4 regions of the Anabaena sp. WFMT genome follow, and region 1 is predicted to be linked to each of the others. Evidence: predicted binding sites of a transcription regulator. Region 1 holds the regulator's gene; each other region holds the start of a gene.
What was found. Region 1 encodes NtcA, which controls nitrogen genes in cyanobacteria. Its sites were predicted from a motif close to TNTGTANNNNNNNNTACANA; they were not measured.
Positions count from the first base shown of each region.

Region 2: the regulator NtcA is predicted to act here: its motif matches at 1,628-1,647, upstream of pirA (arginine synthesis PII-interacting regulator PirA).
Region 3: the regulator NtcA is predicted to act here: its motif matches at 2,070-2,089, upstream of glnA (type I glutamate--ammonia ligase).
Region 4: the regulator NtcA is predicted to act here: its motif matches at 1,937-1,956, upstream of ACSQ6I_RS01270 (DUF3120 domain-containing protein).

Region 1 covers NZ_JBPWOA010000016.1:224,876-228,519, reverse strand. The annotation lists gene ACSQ6I_RS08590 (DUF3084 domain-containing protein) at 1-452, opposite strand, end outside; gene ntcA (global nitrogen regulator NtcA) at 810-1,481, opposite strand; gene fabI (enoyl-ACP reductase FabI) at 1,861-2,637, shown strand; gene hisB (imidazoleglycerol-phosphate dehydratase HisB) at 2,746-3,342, shown strand; gene ACSQ6I_RS08570 (ABC transporter ATP-binding protein) at 3,479-3,644, shown strand, end outside.
Region 2 covers NZ_JBPWOA010000021.1:55,778-59,421, forward strand. The annotation lists gene ACSQ6I_RS13870 (SGNH/GDSL hydrolase family protein) at 1-100, opposite strand, end outside; gene ACSQ6I_RS13875 (hypothetical protein) at 371-565, shown strand; gene ACSQ6I_RS13880 (hypothetical protein) at 792-1,049, opposite strand; gene pirA (arginine synthesis PII-interacting regulator PirA) at 1,416-1,571, opposite strand; gene ACSQ6I_RS13890 (ATP-binding protein) at 1,878-3,449, opposite strand.
Region 3 covers NZ_JBPWOA010000029.1:116,570-120,213, reverse strand. The annotation lists gene ACSQ6I_RS19650 (hypothetical protein) at 217-417, shown strand; gene glnA (type I glutamate--ammonia ligase) at 509-1,942, opposite strand; gene apcB (allophycocyanin subunit beta) at 2,305-2,814, shown strand; gene ACSQ6I_RS19635 (hypothetical protein) at 3,033-3,509, shown strand; gene ACSQ6I_RS19630 (Z1 domain-containing protein) at 3,506-3,644, shown strand, end outside.
Region 4 covers NZ_JBPWOA010000002.1:223,175-226,818, reverse strand. The annotation lists gene ACSQ6I_RS01280 (TIGR03279 family radical SAM protein) at 1-726, opposite strand, end outside; gene ACSQ6I_RS01275 (undecaprenyl-diphosphate phosphatase) at 836-1,771, opposite strand; gene ACSQ6I_RS01270 (DUF3120 domain-containing protein) at 1,959-2,726, shown strand; gene psbU (photosystem II complex extrinsic protein PsbU) at 3,101-3,529, shown strand.

The DNA of each region.
Region 1 (3,644 bases):
GTTTTAGCTTGTTGGCTAATGGTGCGATTAAGTTGGGCTTGTGTTATCTGTTGTTTGGCATTTGCTGCTTGCAAGGACTGATTAATTTTCTGTAAATCTTGTTGTGCCTGGGTTTGTTCTTTCCTGGCTTGATTGAGCTTATCTTCTACCTGACTTTTTTCCGTTTCTGCGGTTTTGAGTTGTTCTCGCTTATTTCTGAGGTCATTTTGAATGTCCTCTAATTCAAATACTCCTTTCCGCAATCCTTCATCAGCAGCAAATAAAACCGCTAGAGTTGATGCTGAAATCAAGCCACCTGTAAAAATAGTGACTAGTACCGCCGTTTTTTTGGGACGCAGGTTGAAAAGTGAGAGACGTGCTTTGCCAACTCGTGTGCCGATGCGATCGCCCACGGTGGCAATTACGCCTCCCAAAATTAAAATTGCTGCAATGAGGATGTACCCAGTGGCCATCTTTAACTACCGTTCACGTAGCGTGCCGGAGGCATAATCTTTCCAGATACAGCCTACTACTTTCAACCATAGTCTGTGGGGAAAAGAAGATTGACAAAAGCATGAATTACTCAATTTTTAGATTTACCTCTAATTGTTTGGGGACTGGGGATCGGGGACTGGGGACACTTTGACAAGTCTTACAGTGAGCTTGTCGAACTGCTCAGTGCATCGCTGGGGATTAAGGACTGGGAAAGAGGTTATAAATAAATTTCCCCTGCCCCTTGCTCCCTGCTCCCCTTCGACTACGCGGTAGTTGAGCGAAGTCGAAACTCACGGCAAGCCTGCCCCCTATCACCTGCCCCCTGTTCCCTAACTTTATGTAAATTGCCTACTTAAAGTTACAGGTTTATGCACAGTAATCTTCTTTTTGTGGATCGAAATCATTTTTTTCTCACGTAAATCTCCCAGTAACCTGGTGACAGTAACGCGAGTAGAACCAATTGCTTCAGCGATCGCTTGATGAGATAATTTCAAATCAATTGTGATGCCATCAGCGCAAGGTACACCAAAATCTCGACAAAGAATTAATAAAAAACTCACCAATCTAGAACCCATATCTCGGTGAGCAAGCGTTTCAATCATCATCTCTGTCTGAAGAATCCGCGAAGAAAGACCCCGCAGCATTAACATAGATAATTCTGGATTTTCCTTGAGCGCTTGCTCCACTTGTTCAATTGGCGCTGAAAGCAATTCTACAGCGGTAAATGCCACCGCATGGTAAAATCTGTCTGATTTATTGCCCGTTAGCAACGACAACACACCAAAAACGCTATTTTCCCGCAGCAGCGCTACCGTTATTTCTTCTCCTGCCTCGTATACCCTGGAAAGTTTTACAGCACCCTTGAGAAGAAAATAAACTCGTTCGGCAGGATCGCCGGGAAAAAAGATCGTTTTGTTGCGTTCAAACGTTTCCACAACCGGAGGAAACGCTCCGGTCGCCATCTGACGAAAAACATTTGCTAGGGCTTTATCTTGTGTCACGATCATCTCCCTTCCCCTACCCAATGCCGGAAAAACAAAAACTGATTACCTAAGAATACACCTGAAAAATCAAGAAAGCACCGTCAACCTTTTTGTTTTTTCCTATACTCAAATTTACTGCTTTATAGTCATTTGTTTATTATGATACCTAATTCTTGTTATTTTTAGCCATCAATTGTTGATAAGTAGTTTCAAAACCTCAAGTTAAAAGGTTTTTTTCTATAAAAATTTCCGATATCTTTATAACTTCTTAAACAATCAGCAAAAATTTTGTTGCACTCAGCACCCTAATTAATTAGATTTATTGAAAATCACGCCGCCAACAAAGTCAAAATAGGCTCAGATTCTAGTATGCTCCTATTGATTGATCAAATTAACAATTTCTATGCTGAATCTGTCCGGAAAAAACGCCCTAGTAACAGGTATTGCCAATAATCGCTCCATCGCCTGGGGTATTGCCCAACAACTCCACAAAGCAGGTGCTAACTTGGGTATTACCTATTTGCCAGATGAAAAAGGCAAATTTGAGAAAAAAGTCTCAGAATTAGTAGAACCCCTCAATCCCAGCTTGTTCCTTCCCTGTAACGTAGAAAACGAAGAGCAAATTCAATCTACCTTTGAAACAGTCCGCCAGCAATGGGGTAAGATAGACATCCTCATTCATTGCCTAGCTTTTGCAAACAGAGATGATTTAACTGGAGATTTTAGCCAGACCTCCCGTTCTGGTTTCAATAAAGCTTTGGAAGTTAGTACTTATTCACTAGTGCAGTTAAGTGGTGCTGCTAAACCGCTGATGACAGATGGTGGGAGTATTGTCACTCTTACATACTTGGGCGCAGTCCGGGCAATCCCTAACTATAACATTATGGGCGTAGCTAAAGCTGGATTAGAAGCAAGTGTACGTTACTTGGCAGCTGAACTTGGCCCCCAAAATATTCGCGTTAATGGTATTTCCGCAGGCCCTATCCGCACCTTGGCATCTTCAGCGGTGGGTGGTATTTTGGATATGATTCATCACGTTGAAGAAGTCGCTCCTTTGCGTCGGACTGTTACTCAGCTAGAAGTGGGTAATACAGCAGCTTTTTTGTGCAGTGATTTGGCAAGCGGCATTACTGGACAAATCCTGTATGTAGATGCAGGATATGAAATTATGGGAATGTAATAGGAAGCAGAAGAAGCAGGGGGACAGAAGAAAGCTCAATACTCTCTCCCTCATCTCCCTATTTCTAATGACCATGACCAATGACCAATGACCAATGACCAATGACCAATGACTAACAAACGCATTGCGACAGTTCACCGCACTACTGGGGAAACAGATATTCAAGTTACTATCAATCTTGATGGTACAGGCATCTGTAAGGCTGCGACTGGTATTCCTTTTTTGGATCATATGTTGCATCAAATAGCTTCTCATGGGCTGTTTGATTTAGATATTCAAGCTCAAGGTGACTGGGAAATTGATGATCACCACACTAATGAAGATGTGGGTATTACGTTAGGTCAAGCTTTATATCAAGCACTAGGTAATAAAAAAGGTATTGTCCGCTTTGGTAATTTTCTTGCACCCTTAGATGAAGCTTTAATCCAGGTGGCTTTAGACTTTTCTGGAAGACCTCATCTTAGCTATAGTTTAGAAATTCCTACTCAACGGGTAGGAACTTATGATACTCAATTGGTACGCGAGTTTTTTGTGGCATTGGTAAATCATAGCCAAATGACCTTGCATATTCGCCAGTTAGATGGTATAAATTCACATCATATTATTGAAGCAACTTTTAAAGCTTTTGCTAGAGCCATGCGAATGGCAGTAGAAATAGATCCTCGTCGTGCAGAGACTATTCCTAGTTCTAAAGGTGTTTTATAAGTTGCTAGGAAAAATGTTAAAAAGCTCATTGGTTGGCGATAAATGACACATTAAAATAATGAGTGCTATTTATTATCGTCCTACCAGATATTCTGTAATTAATCACACCTAGCCGGGAATTGATCATTTAACTACAATGAATTCTGTTGCCGACACCCCTGAACCTCAACTTAATCCTTTAGATCAACCACCAGTAGTCCTAACTTCTGAGTTGCGGAAAGTCTATCGTACTGGGTTTTGGCTGAATCAAAAAGTTGTATCCCTCAAAAGTTGTTCTTTACAAGTTTATCCAGGGCAAACCT
Region 2 (3,644 bases), on a different contig from region 1:
CAGTATTTTCTGGTAGGACACTCGACATCTTTGGGAGAGCCGATGTTGGTACTGTCAATCCTGTTAACAAGCTTGCTGCCAACAGATAAGGTTCCTTCATCGTTTTTTCTTTCCTTGTAAATACTCACTACTTTTCCTTATGACAGCCTGTTCAGGCTGAATTCAGGAAAATTTTACTTTCCTTACACCTGTATCAATATCCCCCATGAGGATGTAATTCCCTGATTTTTAGTATAAAAAATAACTAAATATCGGACAGTTTAAATTTATTATTATTATTTACAACTTAGTTAAAATTTTTTCAAAATTAGAATAACGTCATTTAAAGTGCTAAGATTTATGCGAAGTCATTAATGTTTCCTTTTATTCCGTGGCTAGAGCTAGTACCGCAATTGGTGTCAGTCCAATCATTAAAGAGATTGTGCAAAAACAGGCACATTCTACACGTCTAACCTTAAAAGAGGTTATTCTCATGGGGATGTTAGCTATTGACAAGCTGGATGATCAAGGTCGTCAAGAGTTAGCAGATCAAGTCCATCAAATGCAGGTTAATGGTGACATATGAATCTGTCTTGAGGAGTCTAAACTCTAAAATCTCAAGTGCAACAACATTGACTGCATTTGAAATGATAGTAAAACCACGACGACTCAAGTATGGACTCTCTGCTAAATCCGTAGCAGTATCCCATTAAATAAACCTCTTTCAGTTCCAGCGATATCTATCGGCATTGTTAGATTTCAGCAATGAAATCCGTTGTCTTAGAACCTAATCAGGTATCTAGAACTAGATATCAGTCAACAGTTAGAAGCTTAATAAAGAACTCAACAAAACCCAGAGGATAACTTACTGGATGGGGTTTTTTCCGCTTATTTACAGGGCGGAAATAAGCACTATTTAATCCAGTATTAGCAATTTTTAGCAAATTCGGCGAAATTGCTACCTCGTTATCCTTTGGTAATTTTTCCGGAATTTCATGTCCACCAGGACAAATATTAGCTTTATAGCCATTTTTGAGTAAATTCTGCCTACTCTGGCTATAAGGCTTCAAAATTTTTCTGTTATCTGTTTTGAGATGTGGTGTTTGACAACTACTAAATTCACTGCATAATTAACATGAATATTCTTAATTGTTACCTATTTAGAAAGTGTGGGAACACTGGATGATACTGGTAATATTTTTTTGCTTCAAAAAAAATTGTAATTCTTCAGCAAATTTAATTAAAAGTTATAGATATTCATTACTTGTTATGCTAAATAAGTCTGTAAATCAGCTTAAAACCCTTATCAGGCAATAATCATAGTCGTTGCCTAACTACTTATATATTTAATTTTCCACTAAATATGTCTAATAATTAGGGATAAAAGTGGCGAAACTTTTACCCCCAAGAATGAATATTAAATTTAAAAACTTGATTTAGCTGTAAGATGCCATTTCTGCTTCCAACTGACCAATGAGGTTTTCATCACCCTTTAATCTGGCTACTTCCAAGCGATGTTTTAGAGTTTTCTGAATATTCTCTTTGTGTGCTTCTTCTGTTTTCCGGGCTACTTGCGCTCGATTGCTACTCATAGGGATAACTCCTTTAGGTTTATGTCTATGTCTTGTATTCATAACATAGCATACATTTTGTAGCTGTTGTTACAGAAATAAATTAAATATTGTATATGTGTAGTTATTCTTAGGACTTACTCACTATACAAATTGGAAATGATATGAATCAACGATAATTGGTCATTGCAGGCTTTTGAGACAGCAACAGGTGTAAATGATTGATGAGAATTAGCAGTGAAAGAATAATTAAATTTATAGCAATTCCCATTCAAGTGAGGTGTAAGCAGTAATAATTAAACGCAGATATTTTTGTACTTTATTAGGCTAGGAAATGCTATATATTTTTCTAGAATTATCTATTGAATAAACAATAGGAATTTCTAATTGCACTTCTGTACCTTCTCCAGGAGTAGAACTACAGCGTATTTGACCGTGATGTTCTTCAACAATAATTTTGTAACTAATAGATAATCCTAAACCAGTACCTTTTCCTACTGGCTTAGTTGTAAAAAATGGGTCAAAAATTCTTTGTTGATTTTCTACTGGAATACCAATACCATTATCAGCAATGCAAATTAAGACATAATTATTTTTGATCAATTTAGTAGTAATGGATATTTTAGGATTTATGAGTGATGGGGTTATTTCCAGAAAATCAATAGCATTGGTGATAATATTTAATAGAACCTGATTAAGTTTGGCAGTATAACATTCTACTAATGGGAGAAATTGATCATATTCTTTGACAATTTCAATATTGGGTTGATTTAATTTATAACTCAATCTATTTTGAAGAATTATTAGAATAATATCAATGCTTTCATGTATATCAATTCGCTTAATTTCAGCTTCATTTAAGCGAGAAAAACTTCTTAAAGAAAGTACAATCTGTTGAATACGGATTGTACCATTTTTCATTGATTTTAGTAGTTCTGGTAAATCTGATTGCAGAAAATCTAGATCAATTAGTTGGATAAATTCATCTATTTCTGGTATTGGTTCTAAGTAATGTTTTTGGTAGAGTTCTATCAATTCTAACAGATCTGAAATGTATTTATGAGCGTGATTAATATTAGGTGAAATAAAATTAATAGGATTATTGATTTCATGAGCTATTCCAGCAACCAGTTGTCCCAAACTGGACATTTTTTCTTTTTGGATAAGTTGGAGTTGGGTTGTTTCTAATTGCTTTAGAGTTTCTGCCATTTGAGTATCGCTGTCCGTTAGTTTTTTTAAGCTCTGTGAAAGCAAGATAAAGAAATTAATTAATGCCATTATTAACCCAGTAATCTGAATAATTTGTAACGTATGCGCTCTTTGATTAGCTATATTTTGATGTTCTGTAGTTAGGTCATTCATTAAATTTAATAATTTGATATTATTTGCACTAGAATAAATTACAGCTTCTTTTAATATAGAGGGGGAAATTTGCGTTCCAGACAAAATTATAGGGTTTATTTTTATTTTATATATATTCCAGATTTCTTGAGCTTGAGTAACCAGTTCTTTAGATTTCTCATCTTGCAGTTTTTTAATAAAAACAGGTTTTTCATCACTACCAGTCACAACCTTACTTGAGGAGAATCCAGTTAAAGTTTCATCAAATTTATTAAAAGCTTTTGTTAATTCTTCTTTTGTCTCTGTGGTGGGAAGGTTTAATGTTTGTGCAACCTGTAATTGTAAAAGAGTTTTGGCAATTCTCTGTGATAACATTCTCTGACGACCAGCCAAGTTAATAATTACAGCATCTTCTTGTAATTGAGAGGATATAATGAAATTGGGGATAAGAACTCCTACATCGAAGCTCAGAAATAAGGTAGAAGAAAGTAAAATAATACGATATTTACTTAGCCACAGATTGTATTGGGGTAAGTATTGACTTAATTTTTTCATCATTGTTTTTATATGATCAGTTATGCTTTAAATTAGCAATTTTCCGCACGTTAAAAAATCAAAGCCATTGCTTTAATAACTTCATATATTATTCCTATAGCGTTTCCAAGTGTTAGTAAAAAATACTAGCAGATTCTTCGTCGAAAATACTGAAATATATTTTATTTTAACATTTTTAAATTTGATGATTGTGATTGC
Region 3 (3,644 bases), on a different contig from region 1:
TCCTTAAAGCTTTTTTGAAATAAATACTCGTCTTGACTACGTATAATTCTTGGATTGATCCATGATATTCCATACACCAAGTAGAAGTATAGCGATCGCTCAATTGTGAATTTTTGTAAATTATGTGCAATTCCGTAACATACGCTACAGAAATCCTGTTACTATAAATGGGTAAGGAAAAAATTCTATTAGTAAGAAATAGTGAGGACTGTAGTTATGTCTATTCAAGAAAAATCTCGTGCATTAATGGTACGTCAACATCAGCAAGTTAAGAACCGTCAACAATCAATGCTGATGCGTGCGGCACAAGAACTCGGTCTTCCTGAAGAACTATCCCATTATTGGAACCCGATTCAAGGGAAGATAGATCCCACTACACAAACAATTTATAGTAGCAGTCACGCATCTATGAGCTAAGACTTTTGTTTGAGTGCTTAAACTAACAGATTGAGAAAAAAGCCACCCTCAAGGGTGGCTTTCAAATTTGCTACTTTACTACTCGTTGCAATTAGCAATCGTAATATAAGAAGAATTCGTAAGGATGAGGACGCAACTGCATTTGCTTAACTTCGTTAACCAGTTTGTAGTCAATCCAGTTTTGGATGAAATCTTCTGAGAATACACCAGTATCAGTTAAGAAAGCGTGATCGTTTTCGAGTGCTTCTAATGCCAATTCTAAAGAACCTGGTGTAGAAGGAATTTTCGCCAATTCTTCTGGAGAAAGTTCATAGATATTCTTATCTAAGGGTTCACCAGGATGGATTTTGTTCTTAATCCCATCAATACCAGCGCAAAGCATGGCTGCAAAGGCTAAATAGGGGTTAGAGGTGGCATCTGGACAACGGAACTCTAACCGCTTGGCTTTGGGGTTATTACCAGACAAGGGAATCCGTACAGAAGCAGAACGGTTGCCTTGGGAGTAAGCCAAGTTTACTGGTGCTTCATAACCAGGTACTAGACGTTTGTAGGAGTTTGTAGTGGGGTTGGTGATTGCCAACAATGCTGGAGCGTGCTTAAGAATACCACCAATGTAGTATAATCCCATTTCGCTCATGCCAGCATACTTGTCACCGGCAAATAAAGGTTGTCCACCTTTCCAAATAGATTGGTGACAGTGCATACCGGAACCATTATCACCAAAAATTGGTTTTGGCATGAAGGTGACGGTTTTACCGTACTTTCTGGCAACGTTCTTGATGACATATTTATAGGTCATCAACCAGTCCGCAGCTTCGATTAACTTACCAAAGCGGAAACCTAATTCACACTGACCACCTGTAGCAACTTCGTGGTGTTGTTTTTCAATAGGTACACCACAGTCTTTCATTGTTAGCAGCATTTCTGTCCGCATATCTTGAAAGCTATCCGTTGGTGGTACTGGGAAGTAACCTTCTTTAAAGCGGGTTTTGTAACCCAGGTTAGGACCATCTACTTCACCGTTTTTACCCTTTCTACCGGTGTTCCAACGACCTTCAACAGAATCTACATGATAGTAGCCTTCGTTGGCGGTTTGGTCGTAGCGGACATCATCAAAGATGAAGAATTCAGCTTCAGGCCCAAAGAAAGCAGTGTCACCAAGTCCTGTAGAAGCAAGATAGTCAATTGCTTTTTGGGCAATAACGCGAGGACAACGGTTATACCATTCGCCTGTGCGTGGTTCCTTAATACTACAAATTATACTTAGCGTCGGCTCTTTCATGAATGGATCGATCCAAGCGGTGTTTGGATCTAGCACCATTGTCATGTCTGATTCTTCGATGCCTTTCCAACCCCGAATACTGGAACCGTCGAAAGGAACACCATCAGTGAATGAACTCTCATCAATTTGATCCTGGTACATGGTCAAATGTTGCCAAGTCCCTGGTGTATCGATGAATTTCAGATCAATCATCTGAATTTTTTTGTCTTGAATCATCTTCAAGACTTCTTTTGGGGTTGTCATAGTTACTCCTTCTGTACCCAATTTCCTAAAGTAAAACCAGAATCTGCCAAAGCATCTTATCCCTGCCGAACTAACCCAAGTTGTGACACACCACCTGGAATATCGTAAATACTCGACTTGAGGTGGTTTTGTAGTGTTTGTTACAGATTATCTGGATTACAGGTTATATTAACCTTTCTTCATCATCTGCACAAAACTGGAAATATCATCTCATAGGGGTCAACTTTGGCATAGAATCCTTAAATAGCGGATGGATAGTTTTTGTGCCGCATTTATTGTTTATGGCACAAAAGTTTACAGGTGCATAATTGCAGCCAAATAAATATCAAACCATAGATAGCTAATGATTGGGAGAAAAAAGAATGCGCGATGCAATTACAACTTTAATTAAGAATTATGACGTAACCGGACGTTATTTTGACCGGAATGCGATCGATAGCCTTAAGTCTTACTTTGAAACTGGTACGGCAAGAGTGCAAGCGGCGGCTGCAATTAATTCTAATGCAGCGGCTATTGTTAAACAGGCTGGTGCTAAGTTATTTGAAGAATTGCCAGAATTGATTCGCCCTGGTGGTAATGCCTATACAACTCGTCGGTTTGCGGCTTGTTTGCGGGATATGGACTATTACCTCCGCTATGCTACTTATGCGCTAGTAGCTGGCAATATGAATGTACTTGATGAGCGGGTGTTGCAAGGACTACGGGAAACTTACAATTCTTTGGGTGTACCCATTGGTTCGACAGTTCAAGGTATCCAGATTATGAAGGGTCTTGTCAAGGAGCAAGTAGCGGCTGCTGGTATTGCTAATACTGCTTTTGTGGATGAGCCTTTTGACTATATCACTCGTGAGTTGAGTGAGATTGATATTTAGCCCTGGCGATTGAAAACCGTGTCTATATAAACTAAGTCTGCCTGGATGGACTTAATAGCGATAGCGAAGCGCTCCGTAGGAATCGCACTTTGGCTTTATTAGCAAGGTGCGTTTACTTTTTTTAAAAAAAATTGAGTTACTCCCTTTCCCATGTAAAATTACTGGATAATTTTATGGTAAAATATATTACATAATAGATAATTCTTGGCAATACTTCCATGAGTATTAATGATCTAGAATTTTTACATGGTGCAGCTTTTCTTCGACTACTAAAAGGAACATCTGATGTATCTATAAGTTATTTATCTTCCATTCATTCATCTCTTTATATTATAAAAAGCTTAAATAAAGAATCTGCTATCTTATTTAAAATTTCCAAAAAACCTACTTCTTCATGGTCATTTAGTTTCAGTGAACAGGAAGAAATTGCACTCACAGAATTTCATCAAGTATATCCAGATGTCAAACTTTTTATAGCATTAATTTGTCATCGGGATGGTGTTTGTTGTCTATCACAAGAACAACTATGGACAATTCTTGATTATACTGAAGGTTTAGCTAATCAGCGTGTTTCTGTAAAAAGGGAACTAAGAGGAAGTTATTATGTTAAAGGTACAGGGAGAGTTCCCTTAGAACGGACAATACCACAAAATAACTGGCCTGATGTAATTTTATCAAAATCAAATAAATTATGACACATACTCCTATTGAAATTAATGGCGACTGTATTGATAGATTAATGAAGAAATTAGAAAAAGAAATCGGACAAAAAGAAGCAAATAAATTTAAAGAAATTGCTATTGAAGTTGTACAAAATTGTGTCAAAGTTT
Region 4 (3,644 bases), on a different contig from region 1:
TACAAGCTCATCTTCTTGGGGACGAAATCTGGTTAAACCGACGGGAACAACTGCTATTGATGCTACCGCAGGTATTTCTCCGGTATGAAAAGATGTTAAATCTCTCAATGTTTGTTCTAGATGTTCACCATCATTGATTCCTGGACAAACCACTACTTGAGCATGAATTTGTAATCGTCTTTCTTGAAACCATTTGAGTTGTTTTAAAATCTGCCCTGCGCGGTTATTTTTTAACAGCCTAGTTCTAATTTCTGGTTCTGTAGCATGAACAGAAACATATAAAGGAGATAAACGCATTTGTTCAATACGTTGCCATTCTTTTTCTGATAAATTTGTCAGAGTTAGATAAGATCCATACAAAAAACTCAGCCTATAATCATCGTCTTTGAAGTACAAGCTGGAACGTTTACCTGGTGGTTGTTGGTCAATAAAGCAAAAAGGACAACGGTTATTACACTGAATTAAACCATCAAATAAAGCGGTTTCAAATTCTAGTCCTAAGTCATCATCATAATCTTTTTCAATTTCAATATGATGGGTTTTACCAGATGTATCTAAAACTTCTAGTTCTAAAACTTCATCAGCACATAAAAATTGATAATCAATTAAGTCACGGGGTTGTATTCCATTAATAGCAACAATCGCATCACCCGCTTCAAAGCCAATTTCAGCCGCTATTGATTCGGGAAGCACCTTGGTAATTTTGGCAGGATGAATGGTAGTCATGGATAATTGGTAATTGGTAATTGGTGATTGGTAAATAATTATCTTTCTCCCTGCTCCCTGCTCCCCTTCGACTTCGCTCAGGGCAAGCCTGCTCCCTGCCTCCTATCTCCTATCCTTGCCAACCAAATGCGATCGCTAATAAGATAGCAGTGCCGAAGGCTAATCTGTACCATACGAAAACCATTGTGTTTTTGGTTTGTAAATACCGGATTAGAAATGCAATTGATAAGTAGGAAAAGATAAAGGTTGAAATAATCCCGACAATTAACAGTAAAACAATGTTATTTGGCAACTCTTGAGCTTGAAATAGCTTAAATATTTTCAGACTTTTATAAAGGGTGGCAATGGTCAGAGTGGGAAACCCTAACAAAAATGAGAATTTAGCTGCTGTTTCACGCTCTAAGCCTAAAAATAAGGCAGTTGTCAATGTAGAACCAGAACGGGAAACGCCGGGAATTAAAGCTAGAGTTTGTCCTAATCCTACTAAAATACCATCTCTAATTTGTAATGAATCAAATCCTCGCTTGCGAGTGCCAATTTTTTCGGCTAAACCTAGTAAAATCGCCATAACGACTGACATTATAGCAATAATTAATGCACTATCAGGTAAAACGTCTTTTAAAAGAAAGCCAATAGTTAATGCAGGTATTGTTCCTACTGCAATACCTACAGTAATTTTCCATTCTTCCCGTTCCCAGTCTTTATCCTTGAGTGTTTTGATTGCACCTTTAAGAATACTAGAAATCAGCGTCCAAAAATACCATAAAATTGCTAGAACACTACCAAATTGAATGGCATCGACGAAATCTTTAGAACCTAGTTCTTTCCAAGCAAATACTTTGGTGACAATTAGCAGATGTGCGGTGCTACTAATCGGTAAAAACTCGGTAATACCTTGCACAATACCGAGAATGAATGCTTGCATTAGTCCTTGAACAAGGTTGACTCCATTAGTTGTAGCTTCGCTAGGTACTCCTACCTGTAAAATTTGCCCCCATACAAGAAATAGCAAGTCTATACTGCCTGTTGCCAAGATTATCGCCATTTACCACGCTCCCAAAATGAATAAATAACTTGAGAAAATTATCCAACTTTACCTGCTTCTCGTCATTTATTCCGGGCAACATCCTTAGAGATGAAAAAATTTAAAGTATAATCAAGATGCCCCCTAGGGGGATTTTAGAGTATGATACTTTATGATAAGTAAAGTTTAGTAACAAATATTAAAAATTTTGATTAATAATACATTGTCCTCTTACACCACTACTAATACGGATTTGCTCACCACTGACACCGGGTACGGGGGAATCAAGGAATTAGAGTCTACTCTATCGTTATCGGCTTCTTTTCCCGCTGTCATCTCTAGGAGGCAAACTTGGCTAGTGTTTGCAGCAGCGATGTTTTTGGTAACAGTACCAGTATTTATAGAAGCGCCGTTAGTGCGATCGCTCCCCAGCGTTAGTTTAGTAATGACAGGATTTTGGGTTTGGCTGAGTTTGACATTAATGTCACGTCCACAAACCTACATTTGGGGGGATTTACTCCTAGGATTTAGCTGGAGTTGGTTAACAGGAGCAATTTACTGGGGCTGGTTACGGTGGGAACCCCTATGGCACTTACCCATAGAATCAATCGGACTACCCTTTGCTATCTGGTGTTTGTGGCGAAATTGGGGCAAAGTCGGGAACTGGTTTTATTTAGGTTCGCTATTCGGCACAGTTTTAACCGATGTGTATTTTTATTTAGTGGATTTGATGCCCTATTGGCGACAAATTATGAGAACAGATGCCGCTGGAGCTTCACAAATCTTAAAAAATGCTTTAGCGCAAGTCCTAACCCCTTGGGGAGAAGCCTGGGCAATTATTCTCGCCCTAGCATTGTTAACCGTCGGAATTGTCTCTTTGGGTAAAACACAATGGCACTGGTACGCCTTTAGTGGAGCAGTTTTGAGTACAATTTTAGTAGATAGTCTGTTTTTATTAGCAGCGGTTTTTGCCTAAATTTATCAAACAGACTTGAGAAAGGCACAACATAAAAATTGCAGATAAATTTGTAAAATCAGACCCCAGAGCCGTAAATTTGTGGATATTAACTAAATTTGGACAGAAGTCACCCACTATATCGGCAGGTTAGTATTCCGAATCAGCGATGGGTACTTCACTAAGCTGTATATTAGTTTCTGATGACTGCTGTGTGTTGATTTAGCTATCAGCTATCAACCAAAGGATGAGGTCAGAACAAATAAGTACCCGATCAGCCTCCAGAGTCACTAGCGGGGTTGAATTTGTACTCCATACCTCTGAACTTTAGCCTACAGTTGACGGCTTCTAGCTAAAAGCGTTGATTTATGTTTGTTGGAAAGAGGTAGAAAATTGTGAAAGGATTAGTACGTTTATTAACAGTGTTTAGTCTGTTGCTAGGCAGTTGGGGATTATTGGGAACTACTCAAATCGCCCAAGCTGCAAGTTTTAGCAACGTTACTTTGTTTCAAGTCCCAGTTTTGGCAATTTCACGTCAAAATCGGGCAGATGCCAAGCTAGGAACGGAATTTGGTAAAAAAATTGATTTGAATAATACCAACATTGCCGCTTTCCAACAATATCCAGGGTTATATCCCACTCTGGCCAAGAAAATTATCAGCAATGCTCCCTACCAAAAAGTAGAGGATGTATTGAATCTACCAGGATTGAGCGAGAGTCAAAAATCCAGACTGCAAGCCAATTTTGATAACTTTACCGTCACCGAATACGAGCCTAACTTCAATGAAGGAGACGATCGCATTAACAACGGTATTTATAGATAACTAAATGGGATTGGGGACTGGGAATTGGGAATTGGGGACTGGGGACTGGGGACTGGGGACTGGAAAAATTATTTAGATACTTTTTTCCATTACCATTATCCACTAACCATTACCC